Regions from separate parts of the Neorhizobium descurainiae genome, predicted to be linked through region 2. Evidence: riboswitches for the same ligand, from Rfam matches in the RefSeq annotation. Region 2 holds a riboswitch; each other region holds the start of a gene.

Region 1 (3,244 bases), on a different contig from region 2:
TTGCCGGCCCCAGATGCCGATCAGTCCCAGCGCGCCGATCAGCACAGGCAGGCCCATCGGCAATGCCATCAGCCGGATGATCCACAGCCGTCCCGGAAAGCGCGGACGGCGGGCAAGCGCCAGGGCCACGGGAATTGCGAAAGCGACCGACAATGCTGTCGAAAGCGCAGCCTGCCACAGGGTGAAGCGCAGGATGCGCCAGGTATAGGCTGTGAAGAGCCGCGTCTGGGCAGTCTCCATGTCCCAGGAAAGCAGGGCTATGATCGGCGCGCCGACGAAAAGGGTGATGCCGAAGAGGCTCATCAGGCCCCAGGCAATTCCCCGTTTCCGCTCGGCGTGCGTCAGCAAAATCGAGACCTTAGTTCATGCTCATGGCGGTGAGCCATTCGTCGATCCAGGCCTGCCGGTTCCTGGCCACTTCATCCGAACCCATCAGGAAGGTCTTCTTGGGCTGCACCAGTTTGCCGAAAGCCGCCGGTAGCGGTTCGGATGTTTCGGCGGCAGGCATCATCCAGTTGGTGGTCGGAATAACATCCTGGAATTCGGGGGAGATCATGAACTTCAGGAACTGCCTTGCGAGATCCTTGTCGGCGGACTGCTTGAGCATGCCGCCCACCTCGATCTGGATGTAGTGGCCTTCCGAGAAGGATGCTGCCTGATAACGGTCGGTCTTTTCCTCGACCATATGGTAGGCGGGAGAGGTCGTATAGGAGAAGACCATCGGCACTTCGCCCTTGGTGAAGAGGCCATAGGCTTCCGACCAGCCGGGCGTCACCGTCAGCACGCGGTTCCTGAGTTTCGCCCAGGCTTCCGGTGCCTGGTCGCCATAGACGGACTTCATCCAGAGCAGCAGGCCGAGGCCCGGGGTCGAGGTGCGCGGATCTTCGATGGCGATCTTCTGCGCAGGATCGCCTTCCACGAGCTCCTTCAGGCTCTTCGGCGGGTTCTTCATGACCTCGGTATCGTAAACCACGGCGAAATGCCCGTAGTCGTACGGGATGAAGGTGTCGTCGCTATAGTTGCCCGGAACTTTGACCGCGGAGGTGTCGAGCCCGTGCGGTTCGAAAAGACCGGTCGCTTTCGCTTCCGAGATCAGGTTGGTGTCGAGGCCGAGCGCGATGTCGGCATCCGTGCTTTGGCCTTCCAGCTTGAGGCGCGTGAGAAGTGCCACACCGTCGGCGACGCCGACGAAATTGAGCTTGCAGGCACAGGTCTTTTCGAAAGCTTCCTTGACCCTGGGACCCGGACCCCAGTCGGAAACGAAGCTCTCATAGGTATAGACGGTCAGCGTCTTTTCCTGAGCGTGAACGGATACGGAGGGAAAAAAGCCGGCTGCGGCCGCGAATATCGAAAGAACGATCCTGCGCATCAGCGCCTCCTTTATTTACGATAAGAGGAATAGGCGCTGATCATGAGCCGTCTAATCCCTCCGCCGGTGTTAACCGGATCAGGTTCCGCGGGTTGGCAAAGCCTCTCAGCCGCGTTTGGCGCGGCACCCCGTTAGAGCAGATCAGATGTAGCGGCGGCGCGATTGACTGGCAAGGGGTTGCGCGTCGCGGTCAGGCGGCGCTCATGTCCCACAGGGGGCGACATCGCTCAACCCGAGTTCCGCCGGAAGACCTTGAGCTCGCGTGGGACGATAGCCATGGCGCCCAAACGGTCCGCGATCGCATAGTCTATCGATTGTTCGAGCACCTTGGGCGGAACCGGCTTTGTCAGAACGCCGAGAAAGCCCTTCTCGCCGTCTTCGATGTCTTCGGGATTTCCGGTCATGAAGATCACGGTTACGCCATATTGCTCGGCGAGTTGCCGGCCGATAGCCGGTCCGGTTCTGCCGTCTGCAAGATTGACGTCGATGATGGCGATGTCCGCGCGTGACGCCAATTCCAAAGCGTGCTTGCGGGCATTGGCAAAACCCGCCACCTTCAACCCCATGTGCTCAACGGTTTCGGCGATATCGAGGGCGATCAGAAACTCGTCCTCGACGATCAGGACCTGTTGATTCATTGCTTCCCTGGGCAGCCGACGACGCGGTACTTTTGTCAGCATTGGATGTCCCCATACGGTTTCCGGTTCCCAATTCGGGCCGATGACACCAGCCGGCGTTCGGCCCACGAATGCGGGTCGAACGGGGAGTGCGCGGGAATGTTCCGTTTTGCGACAGATCTCGTGCTCTAAACGGTTGTTATAGATAACAATCCGTTAACTCAGCCTTCCAGCTCTTCGCGCAGCATTTCAAGCTCGAGCCATTCCTCTTCCATCTTCGTCAGGCTTTCCCGCAGTTTCTCCATTTCCGCCGCGAGCTTGTTGAAGGCGGCGGGGTCCTTGGAGAAGAGGTGGGGATCCGCCATCTTCTTCTCGCGCGCGGCGATTTCCGCTTCAGCCTTGGCCATTTCCTTCGGCAGGGTTTCGAGCGCGAATTTCTGCTTGTAGGAGAGTTTTCCTTTGGTCTTCGCCGCTTCTGCAGCAGGAGCTGCGGCCTCTGTCTTCGGCTTTTCGGCTTTCTCTGCCCTGCGTCTTTCCTCCTGCGCGCCTTTCCGCTGGGCGAGCATGTCCGTGTAGCCGCCGGCATATTCGATCCAGTGGCCGTCGGGCGCCTCCGGATTGACAGGCGCGATCGTGGAGGTCACGGTACGGTCGAGAAAATCGCGGTCGTGGCTGACGAGGATGACGGTTCCGTTGTAGGCCGCGACGATCTCCTGCAAGAGGTCGAGCGTCTCGATGTCGAGGTCGTTCGTCGGTTCGTCGAGGATCAGCAGGTTCGAGGGTCTGGCCATGATGCGGGCGAGCATCAGCCGGGCGCGCTCGCCGCCCGACAGATTCCTGATCGGGGTGCGGATCTGCTCCGGCTGGAACAGGAAATCCTTCATGTAGCCTGCCACATGCCGCTGCTCGCCGTTGACAAGCAGCGTCTCGCCTCGGCCGTCCGTGAGATAATGGGAGAGCGTGTCTTCCGGGTTCAGGTCCTCCCGCTTCTGATCGAGTGTCGCGATCTCCAGATTGGTGCCGAGCTTCACCGTGCCGCTGTCCGGCGCGAGCTGACCCGTCAGCATCTTCAGAAGCGTCGTCTTGCCGGCGCCGTTCGGGCCGACGAGGCCGATCCGGTCGCCGCGGTGGACGCGGATCGAGAGGGGAGCGACGATCGGGCGATCGTAGGCCTTGCTGATGTTTTCGGCTTCGATCACCAGCTTGCCGGATTCGCGGCCTTCGGTGATCTCGGCCCGCACCGTACCCTGCGGCCCCT
Region 2 (3,244 bases):
AGCGAAGCAGCCCCGGCCTGCGGCATGGCAGCGGTTAGCAGCATTGCGGAAAGGGTAAATGTCTTGGTCATCTTCATCTTGCGGCCCGTGTTCGACGTTTGCACGAGCGCAAGGATGTCGGCGATGCTGATTGGCGTCCAATCGGAAGTTCAGCCTCTGTGATAGGCAATCCAGAACAATAAAGAATGCATGTCTGCTGCCGGTATGCGAGGCGAACCGCGCCGCCTCGCACATTGTCATTCGCCATTCCGCTCAATGGATTTCGATGGCGATCTCCTCCGGGGACGGCGCGGTCTTGATCAGCCCCATCTCCTGCATGAACGCGCCGAAGCGGGCGTAGCGCGCTCGATCGAGGGCGGCCGGGCGCTTGGCGAAGCGTGGCAGCGTATCGAAGAAGGCCGTGCGGTTCAGTTCGTCGTCGAGGTTGGGATAGGCCTTGATGAAAAGCTGCCACGCCTCCTGCGGATGGTTGGTGATGAAGATCGAAGCCTGTTCCACGGTCGCCAGGAACCGCGGCAACCTGCTGTCTTCCGCAAGGTCGCGGCGGGTGACGAAGATCAGCTCGTCATAGGCCGGAACGCCGTGCTCTTCCGGGAAGAAGGCGCGCCCCTGATGGCCTTCCAGCTTCATCTGCGTCAGCTCGAAATTGCGGAATCCGCCAAGCGTCGCATCCACCTTGCCGCCGATCAGCGAGGGAGAGAGCGAGAAATTGACGTTGATCAGTTCCACGTCGTCGTTGCTCAGACCTTCGGAGGCCAGCATCCGCTTCAGCATGGCGTCCTCGAAGCCGGTGACCGAGAAACCGACCTTCTTGCCCTTCAAGTCCTTGAGGCTCCTGATCGGTCCGTCCGCCAGCACGGTCACGGTGTTGAGCGGCGTCTCGACGAGCGTGCCGAAGCGGACGAGCGGCAGGCCTGCTTCGTGATCGAGATAGAGATTGGGCTGGTAATGGACGCCGATATCCGCCTGGCCGGCGGAGACGAGGCGCGGCACGGCGGAGGGATCGGAAGGCGGCACGAGTTCGACGTCGAGCCCGGCTGCGGCAAACAGCCCCTGCTCCCGGGCGATCACCATCGGCGCATGGTCCGGATTGACGAACCATTCCAGAAGCACGGTGAGCTTGTCGGTCGCCTGCGACGGAACGGGCGCAAGCGCGCCCGCGAGCGCGATGAAGGAGGCGAAAAGGATGCGGATCATGATGGGGAGTTACTCCTTGATGTGAACGGGGACACGGGATCGGCTTCGCTGGCCCATGGGGCGAGGTTCGCCGTCAGCCGGTCGACGAGAAGCCTGAGAACGAGTGTGAGGCCGGCAAGCACCGTCATTGCCGCGAATACGGTATCGGTCTGCATGCGGGCATTGGCCTGGACCATCACGAAGCCGAGGCCGCCGGAGGCCCCGACCCACTCGCCGACGACGGCGCCGAGCGGCGCCAGCGGCGCGGCGACCCGGAGGCCGGATACGAGATGGGGGATCGCCAGCGGCACGCGCACCCGCACCAGCGTCTGCCAGTGCGTCGCGCCCTCCAGCGAGACGGCGTCGAGGATTTCCCGGTCGGTGCGGCGCAGGCCGTCCGCAAACGCGGAGGCGACGGGAAAGAAGATGATGATGGTCGTCATCGCCACCTTCGAGGCGAGGCCGAAGCCGAGCCAGAGAACGAGGATCGGCGCCAGCACGAAGACGGGAAATGCCTGGACGACGAGGACCATCGGCCAGACGAGACGGCCCAGCCGCGGCAGCGCCGCCACGCCGAAGGCGATGGCGATGCCGAGCACGGAGCCGATCGCGAGCCCCAGCGCGATCTCCGTCAGCGTGACGGCGCTGTTTTCCAGCAGGAAGCCCGGCTGGCGCAGGAGTGCGGAGACCACCGCAACCGGCGACGGCAGGATGTAACGGGGCGGAGAGAAGACCGAGACGCCGGCCTGCCAGAGGGCAAGGAGCACGGCAAGCCCGACGGCCGCATGGGAGGCGCGCATGGGTTTGTCAGGCGCGGCTGCTGGCGGCCGGCGAATGTCCGACGGGGGAAAGATGCATATGTGTCATCGGTCGATCTCCAGATGTGCCAATCACGGAGATCCAGGTGAAGCGGAGAAGAGAAAGTGCCGTCTGGTGACGTCTGTTTCCGTTCCTACGCCGGCATGACCCGGATCAGGTTCAAGGGTCCGGCTCACCGCCATCTCAGCATCGTAGGATGCCCCCCTCGGAATTCCCCGAAACTGTCGGTTTTCCGAGAACCTGTCAATGGGTACGAGCCGGAAGGGCCGCCCGGCCATTCACCCGCGCGCCAAAAGGAGAGATTGCCCGGCGGATATGCGCCTTCTCCGAGGCCGGATGGAAAATTTCGGCAAAATTCGAATGTGATGAAAAAAGATCGCGAGCTCGTCGTCTTTGGCTTCGGAGCGCATCCAGGACGACATAGACGGGTTAAGACGAGTTCGCTTCCATGAGACATCAACTCCATTTGCCGCCGCGCGAGGCAATGTTCGTGCCTTTCGCCGATCGAAAATCCTTCTCACCGAAACCGGTCACCTAGAGCCCAACCCGATCAGCGGCACAGACGTGCCGGTACCGATGGTGAGCGGGAAGGTTACGACCGCTCTCCGTCATCGAAGCCGAAACAGACGAGCAATTGCGCGATCCTTTGTATCGCGTGCCGGGGATGGAGATCATGCAATCGTCCAGGCAAGCCGCCGAAGCTGCCACGTTCCAGAGTTTTGCAAACTGCTACCTGCGGGAGGTCAATCCCGGCACGCCGGTCGTGCATCGAATTCCTGCCGGATCGGTCGAATGCATCGAATGGTCCCTGCCGCGGCAGCAGACGCTGCTGCGGGTGGAAATCCTCTCCTCCTCCCTTTGCGGGCCGCAGCATTTCGGCAGGCTGTGGCTGCGGGCGGTCTCCGATGCCGCCTGGCGGCAGGCCGAGCCGATGTCGGCCCTCCACCTCCTCATCCATGAGGCCTACCGGCAGATGGAAGACGGCCGGACCGATGCCCTGCGCACGTTCGAGCTCGAGCTTCTGATGCGCGTTCTCGACAGCTACCAGCAGATGGCGCTCTATATCGAGAAAGCCTCTCCCATCCCGCAGGACGAAGGACATTTCATCGAGGCGGAGCAGTCGCTCGTCTTCGGCCATTGGCAGCATCCGACGCCGAAAAGCCGGCAGGGCATGACGTTCTGGCAGCAGGAACGGTATGCGCCGGAACTGCGCGGCCAATTCAGGCTCCATTACTTTGCCGCAAGGAAA
Region 3 (3,244 bases), on a different contig from region 2:
GCCGAGACAATACGGGCGAGGCCATCGAAACCGATCGGCTGCTTGTGGTCCGGCTTGGTGGCGGTGGCAAAGACCGGACCGATACCGACATAATCGATCACCGACGGGTCCACCCGCCGCGCCAGCTCTTCCGTTTCGACGGAGAGGCCGAGGATCATGTCGCGGCCGATGCGTTGTCGTGCCATCACCGCGACCATGTCGCTCTGGCCGACATGCACGCCGTCGGCCTCGATGGCGATTGCAGCGTCCACATCGTCGTTGACGATCAGCGGCACGCCGGTGCCGCGGAGCGCCGCCTTCAAGGCGCGGCCTGTCTCGATCATCTGCGCTATGTCGGCATGCTTGTCGCGGAGCTGCACGATCGTGGCGCCGCCTTCGACGGCGAGCCTGGCGGTTTCCACCATGCCGATCCCACTGCAGAGATCGGGATCGAGGACGAGATAGACGGAAAGGTCGAAGGTCTTCATGCAGCGGTGATCCTTGCCTTGGCGTCGAGCGTCTCGCCGGTCAGCGCCGCGAGATGGTCGAGGAAGAGAGGGGAGAAGGAGCCGGGGCCGGCGGCCGCTAGGGCGGCTTCCTCGCCAGCGACAGCGAACATCGCGAGCGCCGCGACCGTCGCCTCGAAGGGTCTGTCCGGGGCAGTCGCGGCGAAGGCGCCCGTGAGGCAGGTCAGCGAGCAGCCGAGCGCGGTGACGCGCGGCATCAGGGCCGAACCGCCCATGATGCGCGCCGAACGGTGGCCATCGGTGACGAAATCCACTTCGCCGGTGACGGCGACGATCGTGCCGTTCTGCTGAGCAAGGGCGACCGCCGCACCTTCCGCCGCATAGGTCGGGTCGCCGCTGTCCACGCCATGGCCGCTCGACCGGCTGCCGGCGAGCGCGATGATTTCGGAGGCGTTGCCGCGGATGATGGTAGGCCTCAATTCGAGGAGCTCGGCGGCGGCGGCGCGCCGATAACCGGTGGCGAAATGCGCGACCGGATCGAGCACCCAGGGCCTGCGGGCCTCGGTCGCGGCCTTCGCGGCCTCCTTCATGCCGGCCAGAAAATCCGGCGAGAGCGTGCCGATATTGATGGTGAGTGCCGCGGCGATGCGGGTAAATTCTCCGGCTTCCTCCCTCGTATGCACCATGGCGGGGGAGGCGCCGGCCGCCAGCATCACGTTCGCCGCGATGTTCATCGCCACGAAATTGGTGATGTTCTGCACGAGCGGGTTTTTCGCACGCATCGCCGTCAGCAATTGGCCGGAAGTCTCTATCGTCTGCATTTTCGCCTCGTTCGGCGGGGCAGACGCAGGGGCGTATCTGTTCGAAGGCCCGGACGACTCCCTCCGCCAGCATGATCTGGTTCAGGTTCAAAGGGTGCTTCTCAGCCCGGCTTTCGTCGGACGCCCCTGTCTGAGACTAGGCTTACAGCAAAGGTCATCGCTGCCGCCAGCAAATTTTTGAAAAAAGCTCTTGAAGCTAGAGCGGCTAGAGGTTGTAGGGAAATGTCTCGACCCGGAAGGAAGAGACGATGACAGCGACAAATCAGGCTCGGTACAAGGTTGGCGGCATGGATTGCGCGAGCTGCGCGACGAAGATCGATACGGCAGTGCGCCGCATGCCGGGCGTCGAGGACGTCTCGGTGTCTGTAGCGTCCAGCACGATGACGGTCAGCCATGACGGCACCAGCGATCTCGGTGCGATCGAGAAGAAAGTTGTTGGGCTGGGATATTCGCTGAGGGCGCTGGGGAAGAAGGCGCCTGCGGGCGACGCCGGCCACATGCACGACCGTCATCCTCATGACCACGACGGCGGGCACGATCATGGGGATGATCATTCCGCCCACCCCGAAAAAGGAGAAGGCCTGCACGGCCACGATCACGGGCCGATGGAAGGGCCGTGGTGGAAGAACGCCAAGGGGCGTCTGACTATTCTCGTCGGTTTGGCGCTGGCTGTTGCCTATGGGATCGGCCATCTGATCCCGGCTTATGATACCTATATCTTCACGGCTGCGATGCTGATCGGCCTCATTCCGATTGCCCGCCGGGCGATCATGGCAGCGCTCGCCGGGACGCCGTTCTCGATCGAGATGCTGATGACGATCGCCGCGGTCGGAGCGGTGATCATCAACGCGTCGGAGGAGGCTGCGGCCGTCGTCTTCCTCTTCCTTGTCGGCGAGCTGTTGGAAGGTGTGGCGGCCGGGCGGGCGCGTCAGAGCATCCGGGGCCTGACGGCGCTGGTGCCGAAGAACGCGCTCCTGGAAGTGAACGGCCGGACCGACGAGGTGCCGGCTGCAAGTCTTCGCGTCGGCTCGATCATCCTTGTCAGGCCCGGCGACCGGATTTCAGCCGACGGCGTCATCGTCGCCGGCGAAAGCACGGTGGACGAAGCGCCGGTAACGGGCGAAAGCACGCCTGTTGTCAAGGGGGTGGAGGACACGGTGTTTGCCGGCACGATCAACGGCGATGCGGCGCTTCGCGTGCGGGTCACGGCCGCCGCCGAAGACAACACGATCGCCCGCGTCGTGCGGCTTGTCGAGGAGGCGCAGGAGAAGAAGGCGCCGACTGAACGCTTCATCGACCGTTTCTCACGCTATTACACGCCGGGCGTCGTGGTCGTCGCGTCGCTTGTCGCCATCCTGCCGCCCCTCATCGCCGGCGCGAATTGGAACGAATGGATCTACAAGGGTCTCGCGATCCTCTTGATCGGCTGCCCCTGCGCGCTGGTCATCTCGACGCCTGCGGCGATCGCCGCCTCCCTTTCGTCGGGCGCCCGGCGTGGCCTTTTGATGAAGGGAGGCGCTGTGCTGGAAACCCTCGGCAGGTTGACGGTCGTGGCATTCGATAAGACAGGCACGCTGACCTCCGGCAAGCCGCAGGTGACGGATATCCTCGCTTTCAGTCGCAATGCCGAAGACGTGCTGCGCTATGCCGCAGCACTTGAGACCGGCTCCAGCCACCCATTGGCGCAAGCGATCCTTGCAAAGGCTGCAGATGAAGAGGTGGATATCCCAGCGGCGACAGATGCGAAGGCGCTGGGTGGCAAAGGTGTCACAGCGACCATCGAGGGCATGGACGTGTTTCTCGGCTCGCCAAAGGCTGCGGCCGAGCGGGTCTCCCTGCCGATGGCGCACTCGCGGCGGATCACCGGCCTCAACGACGAGGGCAAGACGGTCTCTATTCTGATTGTCGGCGGCGCACTTGCCGGGGCTATCGCCATGCGCGACGAACCGCGAGCCGACGCCAAGGCGGGTCTCAAGG

The links. A riboswitch is a leader RNA that binds a small molecule or an ion and turns the genes downstream of it on or off. The one in region 2 is predicted to bind thiamine pyrophosphate.
Region 1: linked by a shared signal. The riboswitch ahead of thiB (thiamine ABC transporter substrate binding subunit) and the one ahead of ACMGE0_RS00985 (ABC transporter permease) in region 2 are both predicted to bind thiamine pyrophosphate.
Region 3: linked by a shared signal. The riboswitch ahead of thiM (hydroxyethylthiazole kinase) and the one ahead of ACMGE0_RS00985 (ABC transporter permease) in region 2 are both predicted to bind thiamine pyrophosphate.

The regions. Positions count from the first base shown of each region.
Region 1 covers NZ_JBLFFK010000004.1:248,875-252,118, reverse strand. Annotated here, with positions in the region: gene thiP (thiamine/thiamine pyrophosphate ABC transporter permease ThiP) at 1-348, opposite strand, end outside; gene thiB (thiamine ABC transporter substrate binding subunit) at 359-1,384, opposite strand; TPP riboswitch at 1,408-1,510, opposite strand; gene ACMGE0_RS10230 (response regulator) at 1,597-2,049, opposite strand; gene ACMGE0_RS10225 (ABC-F family ATP-binding cassette domain-containing protein) at 2,208-3,244, opposite strand, start outside.
Region 2 covers NZ_JBLFFK010000001.1:207,667-210,910, reverse strand. Annotated here, with positions in the region: gene ACMGE0_RS00995 (lactonase family protein) at 1-71, opposite strand, end outside; gene ACMGE0_RS00990 (ABC transporter substrate-binding protein) at 253-1,197, opposite strand; gene ACMGE0_RS00985 (ABC transporter permease) at 1,194-1,976, opposite strand; TPP riboswitch at 2,109-2,211, opposite strand; gene ACMGE0_RS00980 (IucA/IucC family protein) at 2,669-3,244, shown strand, end outside.
Region 3 covers NZ_JBLFFK010000009.1:82,444-85,687, reverse strand. Annotated here, with positions in the region: gene thiE (thiamine phosphate synthase) at 1-467, opposite strand, end outside; gene thiM (hydroxyethylthiazole kinase) at 464-1,267, opposite strand; TPP riboswitch at 1,309-1,405, opposite strand; gene ACMGE0_RS17115 (heavy metal translocating P-type ATPase) at 1,516-3,244, shown strand, end outside.